Regions from separate parts of the Micromonospora sp. WMMD975 genome, predicted to be linked through region 1. Evidence: riboswitches for the same ligand, from Rfam matches in the RefSeq annotation. Region 1 holds a riboswitch; each other region holds the start of a gene.
What was found. Region 1 has a riboswitch for cobalamin ahead of metE (5-methyltetrahydropteroyltriglutamate--homocysteine S-methyltransferase). Riboswitches for the same ligand answer to the same signal wherever they lie in the genome.
Positions count from the first base shown of each region.

Region 2: linked by a shared signal. The riboswitch ahead of O7613_RS12020 (ribonucleoside-diphosphate reductase subunit alpha) and the one ahead of metE (5-methyltetrahydropteroyltriglutamate--homocysteine S-methyltransferase) in region 1 are both predicted to bind cobalamin.
Region 3: linked by a shared signal. The riboswitch ahead of O7613_RS24445 (hypothetical protein) and the one ahead of metE (5-methyltetrahydropteroyltriglutamate--homocysteine S-methyltransferase) in region 1 are both predicted to bind cobalamin.

Region 1 is NZ_CP120739.1:3,443,283-3,447,293, reverse strand. Features, by position in the region: gene metE (5-methyltetrahydropteroyltriglutamate--homocysteine S-methyltransferase) at 57-2,294, opposite strand; cobalamin riboswitch at 2,409-2,623, opposite strand; cobalamin riboswitch at 2,753-2,964, shown strand; gene O7613_RS14770 (acyl-CoA thioesterase) at 3,090-3,602, shown strand; gene O7613_RS14765 (LysE family translocator) at 3,606-4,011, shown strand, end outside.
Region 2 is NZ_CP120739.1:2,765,770-2,769,780, forward strand. Features, by position in the region: gene O7613_RS12015 (PepSY domain-containing protein) at 1-891, shown strand, start outside; cobalamin riboswitch at 1,016-1,227, shown strand; gene O7613_RS12020 (ribonucleoside-diphosphate reductase subunit alpha) at 1,350-3,695, shown strand; gene O7613_RS12025 (ribonucleotide-diphosphate reductase subunit beta) at 3,734-4,011, shown strand, end outside.
Region 3 is NZ_CP120739.1:5,493,052-5,497,062, forward strand. Features, by position in the region: gene O7613_RS24430 (phosphatase PAP2 family protein) at 242-622, shown strand; gene O7613_RS24435 (VTT domain-containing protein) at 659-1,345, shown strand; gene O7613_RS24440 (DUF2470 domain-containing protein) at 1,400-2,131, opposite strand; cobalamin riboswitch at 2,258-2,396, shown strand; gene O7613_RS24445 (hypothetical protein) at 2,495-3,040, shown strand; gene O7613_RS24450 (cell wall anchor protein) at 3,175-4,011, shown strand, end outside.

The DNA.
Region 1 (4,011 bases):
ACGCGCCAACTGGCCAGGCCGGGTGACCGCTCTCGTGCGGCCACCCGGCGACGCGCTCAGCCCTTCCGTACCTCGGCCGCCGCCGCGACGAGGCGCCGTAGGGACGCCTCGACCTCGGGGTAGCCGCGGGTCTTCAGGCCGCAGTCGGGGTTGACCCAGAGCCGGTGGGCGGGCACCGCGGCGACGGCGCGGCGCAGCGCGTCGACGACCTCGTCGTGCGGCGGTACGCGGGGGGAGTGGATGTCCCAGACGCCCGGTCCGACGCCGCGGTGGTAGCCGATGGTGGCGAGGTCGTCGAGGATCTCCATCTTGGAGCGGGACGCCTCGATGCTGGTGACGTCGGCGTCGAGGGCGTCGATGGCGGCGATGACCTCCCCGAACTCGGAGTAGCACAAATGGGTGTGGATCTGGGTGTCGTCGGCGACGCCGCTGATGGCCAGCCGGAACGCACCGACCGCCCAGTCCAGGTAGGTCTGCTGGTGGGCGCGGCGTAGCGGCAGGGTTTCCCGCAGTGCGGGTTCGTCGACCTGGATGACGCGGATGCCGGCGGTCTCCAGGTCGCGGCACTCGTCGCGCAGGGCGAGGGCGACCTGGTCGGCGGTGTCGGCGAGCGGCTGGTCGTCGCGGACGAAGGACCAGGCGAGGATGGTGACCGGTCCGGTGAGCATGCCCTTGACCGGTTTGCTGGTCAGGGACTGGGCGTAGGTGGACCAGGCGACGGTCATCGGCGCCGGGCGGGCGACGTCGCCGTGGATGATGGGTGGACGCACGCAGCGGGTGCCGTAGGACTGCACCCAGCCGTGGTCGGTGGCGGCGAACCCGTCGAGCTGCTCGGCGAAGTACTGGACCATGTCGTTGCGTTCCGGCTCGCCGTGCACGAGGACGTCCAGGCCCAGGTTCTCCTGCAGTTGGATGACGTGGGCGACCTCGGCGCGCATCCGCGCGGTGTAGCCGGCGTCGTCGAGGGTGCCGGCCCGGCGGGCGGCGCGGGCCGCGCGCAGCTCGGGGGTCTGGGGGAACGAGCCGATCGTGGTGGTGGGCAGCGCGGGCAGGCCGAGGCGGCGCTGCTGGCGGGCGGCCCGGTCGGAGTAGTCGCCGCGCCGCCGGTGCTCGGGGCGTAGCGCGGCGAGGCGTCCGCGGATATCGTCGCGCCGCCAGGACGCCGGTGTGGCCGGCGGTGGTGCCGGCACGGCGGTGGTGCCGTCGCGCAATGCGCGCCCGAGCAGGACGACCTCGTCGAGCTTCTGCCGGGCGAACGCGAGCCGTTCGGACAGCCGAGGGTCCAGGCGGGTCTCCGCGCTCAGGTCGACCGGGACGTGCAGCAGGGAGCAGGATGTGGACACCGCGACGTGGTCGGCCAACGCGGCGACGGTGGCTCCGGCGGCGACGGCGGCCCGCAGATCGGTACGCCAGATGTTGCGGCCGTCGACGAGGCCGGCGACGATCGTCTTCCCGCCGAGCGGGCCGGCGCCGGCCAGCCGTTCGAGGTTCCCCGGACCGGCGACGAGGTCGACCCCGATCGCGTCGACCGGGGTGTCGAGCAACGCCGGGAGGGCGTCGGCGAGGTCACCGAAGTAGGTGGTGACGAAGATCCGCGGCCGGTTCGGCAGGTCGCCGAGGCGCCGGTAGGCGCGGTGCAGGCCGTCGATTTCGGCCGGGGTGCGGTCGGCGACGTAGGCGGGCTCGTCGAGTTGCACCCACGGCACACCCGCCCCGGCGAGCGCGGTGAGGATGCCGGCGTAGGTGTCGACCAGGTCGTCGAGGCGGGCGAACGGGTCGGCGCCCTTGGCCAGCAGCAGGAACGTGGCCGGACCGATCAGCACCGGGCGGGTGGTGATGCCGAGCGCGCGGGCCTCGGCGTACTCGCTCAGGGCCTTGGCCGGTCGGGCGGTGAAGGAGGTGTCGGGGTCGATCTCCGGCACCAGGTAGTGGTAGTTGGTGTCGAACCACTTGGTCAGCTCCAGCGCCGGTTCGGTGTCGACGCCGCGGGCCATCGCGAAGTAGGTGTCGAGTTCGTCGAGACCGAGGCGGGCGAACCGGTGGGGGATCGCGCCGAGGGCGACGGCGGTGTCGAGCATCTGGTCGTAGTAGGAGAAGGTGTTCGACGGGATCGCGTCCAGGCGGGCGTCGCGCAGCGTCCGCCACACCTGCGCCCGCAGTTCGGCGGCGGTCTCGTGCAGGCCGGTGGCGTCGAGCGTGCCGGCCCAGTAGGCCTCGACCGCCTTCTTCAGCTCGCGGCGCGCGCCGATGCGCGGGTAGCCGAGCACGGTGCTCTGGCCGAATGAGGTTGTCACGGGTGGTCCTTCCCTCGAGGTGCCTGGCGACCTCTCGGGAGGGAGAAGCGGATACGACGGGCGTACCGGCTTTCCGCCCTGGCCCTCCCGAGAGGCCGCCGACGGCGCGCACCGGACGGCGCGCGCGGCGCTGGCAGGTCTTCGGACTCGCGGGCATGACACGAGGTCGCCTACTGGCCGTCGCTTCCCGGACCTCTTCGGTCCAGTGCTTCGTTGACGGCGGTCGTTCCCACTCACCGCTGCGGGGCAGTCCCGGTCTCGCACCGGGTTCCCTCTTACGACGCCCACCCGCCGAAGCGGGAAGGCGAACCAGCACCGCGCACGATCGTACGACGACGGAGCGACGGGTGAGCGGTCGTGTCCGAGTCGCGGGACACCTCGACGGCGCCGATCAGGACGCGACGAGACCGGCGTCACCCGCCCCGACCTGCCACACGGGCCACGTTCGGACGACTGGCTACGATGGCGGCAGCGCTGGTTCATCCGGTCGGCGACGGCCGGATGTCGTAAGAGGGAACCCGGTGGAAGTCCGGGACTGCCCCGCAGCGGTGAGTGGGAACGACCGCCGTCATCAGCACTGGGCCACCGGCCTGGGAAGCGACGGCCAGTAGGCGACCGAACCCGGTCCGGCCCGCGAGTCCGAAGACCTGCCCGCGTCGCGCGCACCACCGGTGCGCGCTGCCGTCGACCTCGCGGGTGGGTCGGGCGGGTGTCACGCCGTACGCGATCCGTCGGCGTGCCCTCGACGCGCGCCCTCCGGTCGGCGGTCCACCGCATCGAGGACGGACCCGCACAGTGCCCGACACCATCACGCTCGCCGGACGACCACCGTCGGCGTCGAACCTGACCCTGTCGCAGATCATGGACCAGCACCACACCAACCTGATGGGTACGGTGCACGGCGGCCGGATCCTCAACCTGATCGACTCGGTCGCCGGGGTCGTCGCCGCCCGCCACTCCGACGGCCCGGCGGTCACCGCCGCCATCGACGAGACCGCGTTCCTGCGCGCGGTCCGGGTGGGCGACGTGGTCCACGTCGACGCCCGGATCACCTGGGCCGGCCGCAGCTCGATGGAGGTGGCGGTGAAGGTCAGCGCGGACCGCTGGGACCGGGCGGTGCCGCCGGTCGACGTGGCGACGGCGCATCTGGTGATGGTGGCCGTGGACGATCACGGCGACCCCCGTCCGGTACCGCCGCTGTTGCCGGAGACCGATGGGGACCGGCGGCGCTACCGGGAGGCGCGGATCCGGCGGGAGCATCGGCTGTCGCTGCGGCGGGCGCTGCTCGACGGCGCCGGGGAGGGCTGAGCGATGCTCGGACTGTCCGTGGCGACCCTCGCCGGCTACCTCGCCGCGATCGTCGTCCTCATGGTCACCCCCGGTCCGGACATGATGTTCGTGCTGGCCAACGCCACCCGCTACGGCGCCCGGTCGGGCGTCGTCGCCGCGCTGGGCGTCGCCGCGGGGGAGGCCGTGCACGTGGCGGCGGTGGTCGGGGGACTGGCCACCGTGATCAGCGCGTCGCCGACGTTGTTCACGGCGATCCGATGGGCCGGCGCCGCGTACCTGATCGTGTTGGGTGTCCGGGCCGCGCGCCACCGCGATCCGATGGCCGTCACCGGTCCGGACCGTGGCGCGTCGCCCGGTCGGGCCTTCCTGCGGGGTCTGGTGACGAACCTGCTCAACCCCAAGATGATCCTGTTCAGCGTGGCGTTCC
Region 2 (4,011 bases), 680 kb from region 1:
TGGCGCCGGCGCGCGGCGGGCCGGTCCCGGGCCCGGCACCTGCTCGTGCCCGACCTGTCCGCCGCCCGGGGCGTGCGCCGGACCCGGGGCTGGCACGCCACCACCGGTGTGTGGCTCGCCGTCGGCCTGCTTTTCCTCTCCGCCACCGGCCTGACCTGGTCCCGCTACGCCGGGGCGAACTTCGGCGCCGGGCTGGACGCGCTGCGGGCCCGTACCCCGGAGATCTCCACCGCGCTCGCCGGCGCGCCGCCGGCCACCGGCGGCGGCGAGCACCAGCACGGCGGCGCGGCCACCGCGACGGCGACGGACCCGGCGACGTACGACCGGGTGCTCGGCGGCGCCCGCGCCGCCGGCCTGTCCGGCCCGGTCGCGATCACCCCGCCCGGCGAGGCCGGTGCCGCGTGGACGGTCGCCCAGACCGACGACAGGTGGCCGGTCGGGTACGACCGGGTCGCGGTCGACCCGGCCACCGGGACGGTGACCGCGCGCAGTGACTTCGCCGACTGGCCGGTGCTGGCGAAGCTCAGCAAGCTCGGCATCCAGGCGCACATGGGCCGGCTGTTCGGGCCGGTGAACCAGATCCTGCTCGCCGCGCTCGCGCTCGGCCTGCTCTGCGTCGTCGTCTGGGGCTACCGGATGTGGTGGCAGCGCCGACCCACCCGCGCCGACCGCCGCGCGCCGCTCGGCGCGCCGCCGGCCCGCGGGGCGGTACGCGGGCTGCGCTGGTGGACGCTGCTTGTCGGCGTGCCGGTCGTGGTGGCGCTCGGCTGGGCGCTGCCGTGGTTCGGTGGCCCGCTGCTCGGCTTCCTCATCATCGACGCCGTGGTCGGGTTGCGCCAACGTCGCCGCCGCCCGGCGGTCCCGGTCTCGCCCGCCCCGGCCGGCAGCTGACGCGCGCGCCGGGGTGTTAAGCGGGGGCCCCGCCTCTACCGAATGCGTTAAGCGGGGCCCCTTCCTTCGGGTTGACACGCCGGGGGGCGACATGTGGTGTTGCGTGCGGGCCTTCATCGCCATATATGGTGGTGCCGCAGCTGGTTCGGCCGCGCCTTCGGGGGTGGTCGAGGCAAGAGGGAACCCGGTGCGAGTCCGGGACTGCCCCGCAGCGGTAAGTGGGAACGACCGCCGTCATCAGCACTGGGCCACCGGCCTGGGAAGCGACGGCCAGTAGGCGACCGAACCCGGTCCGGCCCGCGAGTCCGAAGACCTGCCAGCGCGCCGCGCGCCACCGCGCGCGGCGGTCGAAGGTCGCGCGGGACGACCGACGCCAGCAGCCGGGCCGGCCGTCGTGCCGCGCCCGTTGGCGTTCTCCCGCCGTCCGAGGCCATCGCCAGTGACAGCGAGGAGAGGTCATGACGGTCGTGCGGGAGAGCCCCCCGGAGCAGCGCCGGTCGGCGATGCGGGTCCGCAAGCGGGACGGCGACACCGAGCCGGTCGACGTCAACCGGATCGTCCGGGCGGTCGAACGCTGGGTCGCCGACCTGGACCAGGTGGACCCGTTGCGGGTCGCCACCAAGACGATAAGCGGGCTGTACGACGGGGCGAGCACCGCCGAGCTGGACCGGTTGTCGATCCAGACCGCGGCGGAGCTGATCGGCGAGGAGCCACAGTACTCGAAACTGGCGGCCCGGCTGCTTGCCGCGTACGTGCACGAGGAGGTCCGCGGGCAGCAGGTGGCGACCTTCAGCCAGTCGATCGCGTACGGGCACGCCCTCGGGCTGGTCGGTGACGACACCGCCGCGTTCGTGGCCCGCCACGCCGGCGAGCTGGACGACGCCGTGGACCCCGCCGGTGACCTGCGCTTCGAATACTTCGGACTGCGCACGGTGGCGGACCGCTACCTGCTGCGGCACCCGGAGTCGCGGCTGGTGGTGGAGACACCGCAGTACTGGCTGCTGCGGGTGGCGTGCGGGCTGTCGCACACGCCGGCCGAGGCGGTCGGCTTCTACCGGCTGATGTCCGCGCTGGCCTACCTGCCCAGCTCCCCCACGCTGTTCAACTCCGGCACCCGGCACACCCAGATGTCGTCGTGCTTCCTGGTCGACTCGCCGCGCGACGAGCTGGACTCGATCTACGAGCGCTACCACCAGGTGGCGAAGCTGTCGAAGTTCTCCGGCGGCATCGGCATCTCCTGGTCGCGGATACGCGGCCGGGGCGCGTTGATCCGGGGCACCAACGGGCGCTCCAACGGCATCGTGCCGTTCCTGAAGACGCTCGACGCCGGGGTCGCGGCGGTCAACCAGGGCGGCCGGCGCAAGGGCGCGGCCTGCGTCTACCTGGAACCGTGGCACCCGGACGTGGAGGAGTTCCTGGAGCTGCGGGACAACACCGGCGAGGAGTCCCGGCGGACGCACAACCTCAACCTGGCCAACTGGATCCCGGACGAGTTCATGCGCCGGGTCGAGGCCGACGAAGACTGGTCGCTGATCGACCCGTCCGACGCCCCGGAGCTGCCCGACCTGTACGGGGAGGCGTTCGACGCCGCGTACCGGGCGGCGGAGAAGAAGGCGGTCCGCACGGTGAAGGCCCGGGACCTGTACGGGCGGATGATGCGCACCCTGGCGCAGACCGGCAACGGCTGGATGACGTTCAAGGACGCGGCGAACCGGCTGTCCAACCAGACCGGCGAGCCGGGGAACGTGATCCACCTGTCCAACCTGTGCACCGAGATCCTGGAGGTCAACGACGACGCCGAGACGGCGGTGTGCAACCTCGGCTCGGTCAACCTCGGCGCGCACGTCACCGCCGACGGCGTCGACTGGGAGAAGCTGCGGGCCACGGTGCGCACGGCGGTGGTCTTCCTCGACCGGGTGATCGACATCAACTACTACCCGGCCGCGCAGGCGGCGGCGTCGAACCCGCGCTGGCGGCCGGTCGGGCTGGGGCTGATGGGTCTTCAGGACGCGTTCTTCACGCTGCGCCTGCCGTTCGACTCGGCGCGGGCGCGGGAGCTGTCCACCCGGGTGCAGGAGGAGATCTTCCTGACCGCGTTGGAGACGTCCGCCGGGCTGGCCGAGCGGTTCGGCCCGCACCCGGCGTACGACCGGACCCGGGCCGCGAAGGGCGACCTGCACCCGGACCTGTGGGGCGCGGAGCCGGCGCGGACCGCCCGCTGGACGGCGCTGCGCGAGCGGATCGCCGCGCACGGGCTGCGCAACTCGCTGCTGGTGGCGATCGCGCCGACCGCCACCATCGCCTCGATCGCCGGCTGCTACGAGTGCATCGAGCCGCAGGTGTCCAACCTGTTCAAACGCGAGACCATGTCCGGCGAGTTCCTCCAGGTCAACACGTATCTGGTGCGGGAGCTGAAGGCACGCGGGCTCTGGACGCCGGAGATCCGGGACCGGATCAAGCGGGCGGAGGGCTCGGTGCAGGGCATCGACGAGTTGCCCGCCGAGGTGCGGGAGCTGTTCCGCACCGCGTGGGAGCTGCCGCAGCGGGCGCTCATCGACCTGGCCGCCGCGCGGGCGCCGTTCGTCGACCAGTCGCAGTCGCTGAACCTGTTCCTGAGCGCGCCGACGATCGGCAAGCTCTCCTCGATGTACCGGTACGCCTGGCAGGCCGGGCTGAAGACCACCTACTACCTGCGGTCGCGTCCCGCGACCCGGATCCAGCAGGCCACGGTGCTGGCCCCGGTCGTGGACGCGGCGGCGGCCTGTTCCCTGGAGAACCCCGAGAGCTGCGAGGCCTGCCAGTGACGCACACCGAGACCCGGCCCCTGCTGCTCGACCCGGGCATGAACCTGACCCTGCGACCGATGCGCTACCCGCACTTCTTCGACCGCTACCGGGACGCCATCCGCAACACCTGGACCGTCGAGGAGGTGGACCTGCACGCCGACCTGGCCGACCTGGACCGGCTCTCGCCGGCCGAGCGCCACCTGGTGTCCCGGCTGGTGGCGTTCTTCGCCACCGGCGACACCATCGTCGCCAACAACCTGGTGCTCAACCTCTATCAGCACGTCAACTCCCCGGAGGGCCGGCTCTACCTGTCCCGGCAGCTGTTCGAGGAGGC
Region 3 (4,011 bases), 2.0 Mb from region 1:
CAGGCTCCTCTCAGGTGACGGGCGGCACCCTGGACAGGAGGCGCCTGCACGGGCCGGAGCCGTCACCGTCACGGGGGAACGATGAACTATCACCTGTTCCAGATCGTCAACGACACAGCCGGCCGCAGTGACCTCGTCGACGACTTCTTCGAATGGACGGCGGTGTGGCTGATCTACGTCCTCGCCGCCACCGCGGCCATACCTGTCCTGGCCCACCCTGCGGTACGGCCGCGCCGCCCTGGTGCGCGTCGTCGCGTCCCTCGGGCTGGCCTTCGCCGTCGGGCAGGCCGTTGCCGCGTTCAGCACCGAGGTACGGCCCTTCCAGGCCCATGCCGTGCACCAGCTGATCCCACACGCCGCCGGGCCGTCGCTGCCGAGCGACCACGCGACGGCGGCGTTCGCGGTGGCGTTCGCCGTCGGGGCGTTCCTGTCCCGCCGATGGGGACTGGCGCTGAGCGTGCTCGCCGCCGTCATCGGCTTCGCCCGGGTCTGGACCGGCGTGCACTACCCCGGGGACATCCTCGCCGGCGCACTCATCGCCGCCGGAGCGGTCGCCACCATCGGCGTCGTCGGCCGCGCCTACGACCGCCGTACCGGCCGCCGCCTCGGCACCACCGCCTGAGCACCACCCCCCGCCCCTCGTTCCGGAGGTCATGCCATGTCCACGCCTCAGGCGACACTCGCCGTGGGCCCCAGCCTGATCGACCCGGAATGGCTGATCTCCACCTTCGGGCTGATCGGGATCCTCGCGATCGTCTTCGCCGAGTCCGGGCTGCTCATCGGATTGTTCCTCCCCGGCGACTCGCTGCTGTTCACCGCCGGACTCCTCGTCGCCGACGGCCGCTACCTGCACCAACCGCTCTGGCTCGTCTGCCTGCTCGCCGCCGTCGCGGCCGTCATCGGCGACCAGGCCGGCTACCTGTTCGGCAAGCGCGTCGGCCCGAGCCTGTTCCGTCGCCCCAACTCCCGCCTGTTCAAGCAGGAGAACGTGCGCCGGGCCGACGCCTTCTTCGCCCGCTACGGCGCCCGCTCGATCGTGCTGGCCCGCTTCGTGCCGATCGTGCGGACCTTCACCCCCGTCATCGCCGGGGTGAGCCGGATGCACTACCGCGCCTTCGTCACCTACAACGTCCTCGGCGGGGTCCTGTGGGGAACCGGCGTGACCGTGCTCGGCTACTTCCTCGGGCAGATCAGCTTCGTCGCATCGCACATCGAGCTCATCCTCATCGCCATCGTGCTCATCTCCGTCCTGCCCATCGGCATCCAACTCCTGCGGTCCCGCCATCGGTCGGCAACCGCCTCCGTCGACGCGACGGCCGCTCCGGACGCATCCGGCGCCGACTGAACGACGCACCGCGGTCGCCGCCGGCACCTCCGGCCGGCGAACAACCGGTGGGGGTCAGGCGACGGCCCGGGCGCAGACCATCGGGTGCAGCAGCCGGGACAGTTCGGTGACGCCGGCGACGGGCCGCTCGAAGCCGAGCCGGATCCGCCGGGTCGCGCCGGGCCGGCCGTACGCGACGAGCAGCCCGTACCTGTCGATGCGGACCACCCGGGGCGATTCGTCGCCGGACAGCTTCAGCCGCTGGCGCAGGTGGCCGGCGACCTGCTCGGCGTGGTGGTCGGCGAGGTCGGCCAGGAACTCCGCCTCGACCGCGTGCAGCGGGTCGGGCTCGGCTTCCGCGTACGCCGCCGGGTCGATCCGGCGGACACCGCCGGCGTGTTCCCATCGGACCTCGGCCACCTCGAACCGGTACAGGCGGAACCGGCGGCCCACGTCGAGCAGGTCCCCGGTCGGCTGGGTGGCGGCGAAGTCCACGGCGGCCCGGCGCGCCTCGTCCCCGTCCAGCCGCTTCGCCCAGCCGGAGATCCAGGCCCGGCCGAGGGAGGGAGCGCCGGCGGCGGGCGGCAGGTCGAGCACGTCGAGGACGGTGGCGACGTCGGCACCCCCGTCCGGCGGCGACAGCGCCGCGGCGAGATCACTGACGATCGGCACCAGCAGCAGCACCCGGCCGTCCGGGTCGGTGGCGTGCCGGACCTGGTGCGGCCCGGCGTGTCGGGCCAGGTGGACAAGGGCGGGCAGCCAGCCCGCGACGAGGGTACGCACGATTTCCGCCGGGCTGGGGCGCATGGTCCCGACCTCCTCAAGAAAGGTTAGCCTTACCTAACTGACAGGCTAGACCATCGGACCGGAGTCGTCGACGTCAACCACCCCGAGCAGGGACGATTGACATGGGTAATCCGGTGCGGACAGACTGTGGCCACAACTGAACACACCGCGCGTCCGTGCGGGGGAAGTCCGGTCGAAGTCCGGCGCTGGCCCGCAACGGTAGGCCGTCGAGGTGACAGACACCCGGCGGTGAGCCCGAATACCCGGCGTACGCGCGCATCCGCTCCCCACCCGTCGTGGCCCACGGGTCGGAGTCCCGGTCGACCCCGCGCACCGCCGGGCGACCGGGTTTCTGACGACCGCCGGGCCGGAAAGGCGCTACCGATGGTCGTTCGCCTGAGCCGGCAATCCCCCCTCGCCCTGTTCCGCGGCACACTTGCCGCCCTCGCCCTCCGCCCGTCCACCGTCCGGGCCCGGCTCGCCGGTCTGCTGACCGCCGCGCTGGCCGCCGTCGCCCTGATCGCCGTCGAGCCCGCGCCGCAGGCCGCGCACGCGGCGGCCTGCACCGGCACCTCCGGCGTCACAGTCGTCGTCGACTACGCCGCCCTCGGCGGCGGCGTCCAGGTGGGCTGTGCGCTCGGCGACCCGGCCACCGGGCTGGCCGCGTTGCAGGGCGCCGGGTTCACCGTCACCGGCACCCAACGCTGGGGGCTGGCGTTCGTCTGCCGCATCAACGGCAAGCCGACCGCCGCGACGGACCCGTGCGTCAACACCCCGCCGGCCACCGCGTACTGGTCGTACTGGCATGCGTCGCCCGGCGGCGCCTGGTCCTACAGCTCCTCCGGGGCAGCCGGCTACAACCCCGCCCCGGGCAGCGTCGAGGGCTGGGCGTTCGGTTCCGGCGCGGCGCCCGGCATCACCGCTCCCTGATCCACACCGGCGCGGTGACCGGCAGCGCACCGGGTGCCGGTCACCGCCCCGGCGTCGGAAGGCGGCCGGGCGCTCGTCCCGGGTGCTCTCCGGAGTTCTCCCCGACCGCTCTGCGAAAGGCGTCCCTCATGCCCATGTCCCGGCCCCGGCGACTCGGCACCGGCCTCGCCGCCACCGTCGCGGCGGCACTCGCCGCGCTCACCACGCCCATGACCGTGCTGGCCGCTCCCGCCGCAGCCGACGCCGCCGCCGCGCGGGACGCCGCGACCTGGCTCGGTGGCGAGTTCACCGACGGGATTCTGCCCGGACCGTTCGGCGGCCCGGACTGGGGCCTGACCATCGACGGGGTCGTCGCGTTGTCCGCCACCGGCGTCGACACGTCGACCCGCCAGGCCGCCACGGCGCAGGTCGCGGCGCACGTGCGCGCCTACAACAGCTACGACGAGTGGGGCATCGAGGGCTTCACCGACGGCGGAGCCACCGCGAAGCTGCTCTACGCCGCCTCCGCCGCCGGCGCCGACCCCACCGACTTCGGCGGGTACGACCTGCGGGCCGAGACCCTGTCGCTGGTCTCCCCGACGGGCACCGGTGACCAGCGGGGCCGGATCACCAGCCGGGTCACCGCCGACAGCGGCCCGGACGCCAGCAACACCTTCGACCAGTCCTTCGCCGTGCTGGGCCTGGCCCGCAGCGGTGACGTCCCGCAGGACACCGTCGACTTCCTCGTCCGGCAGCAGTGCGCGGCGGGGGGCTTCCGGCTCTACCCGGACACCGCGGACGGGCCGTCACCGTCCTGCGACGAACAACCCGGCGCCACCCTCGACGTCGACTCCACCGCGATGGCCGTGCAGGCGCTGCTGACCGCCGCCGACGACGGCGCCACCGGGGCGGCCGGCGCGGCGCGCAGGGGCGCCGACTGGCTGGTGGCCCAGCAGCACGCCGACGGCTCCTTCGGCGGGTCGGGGCCGACG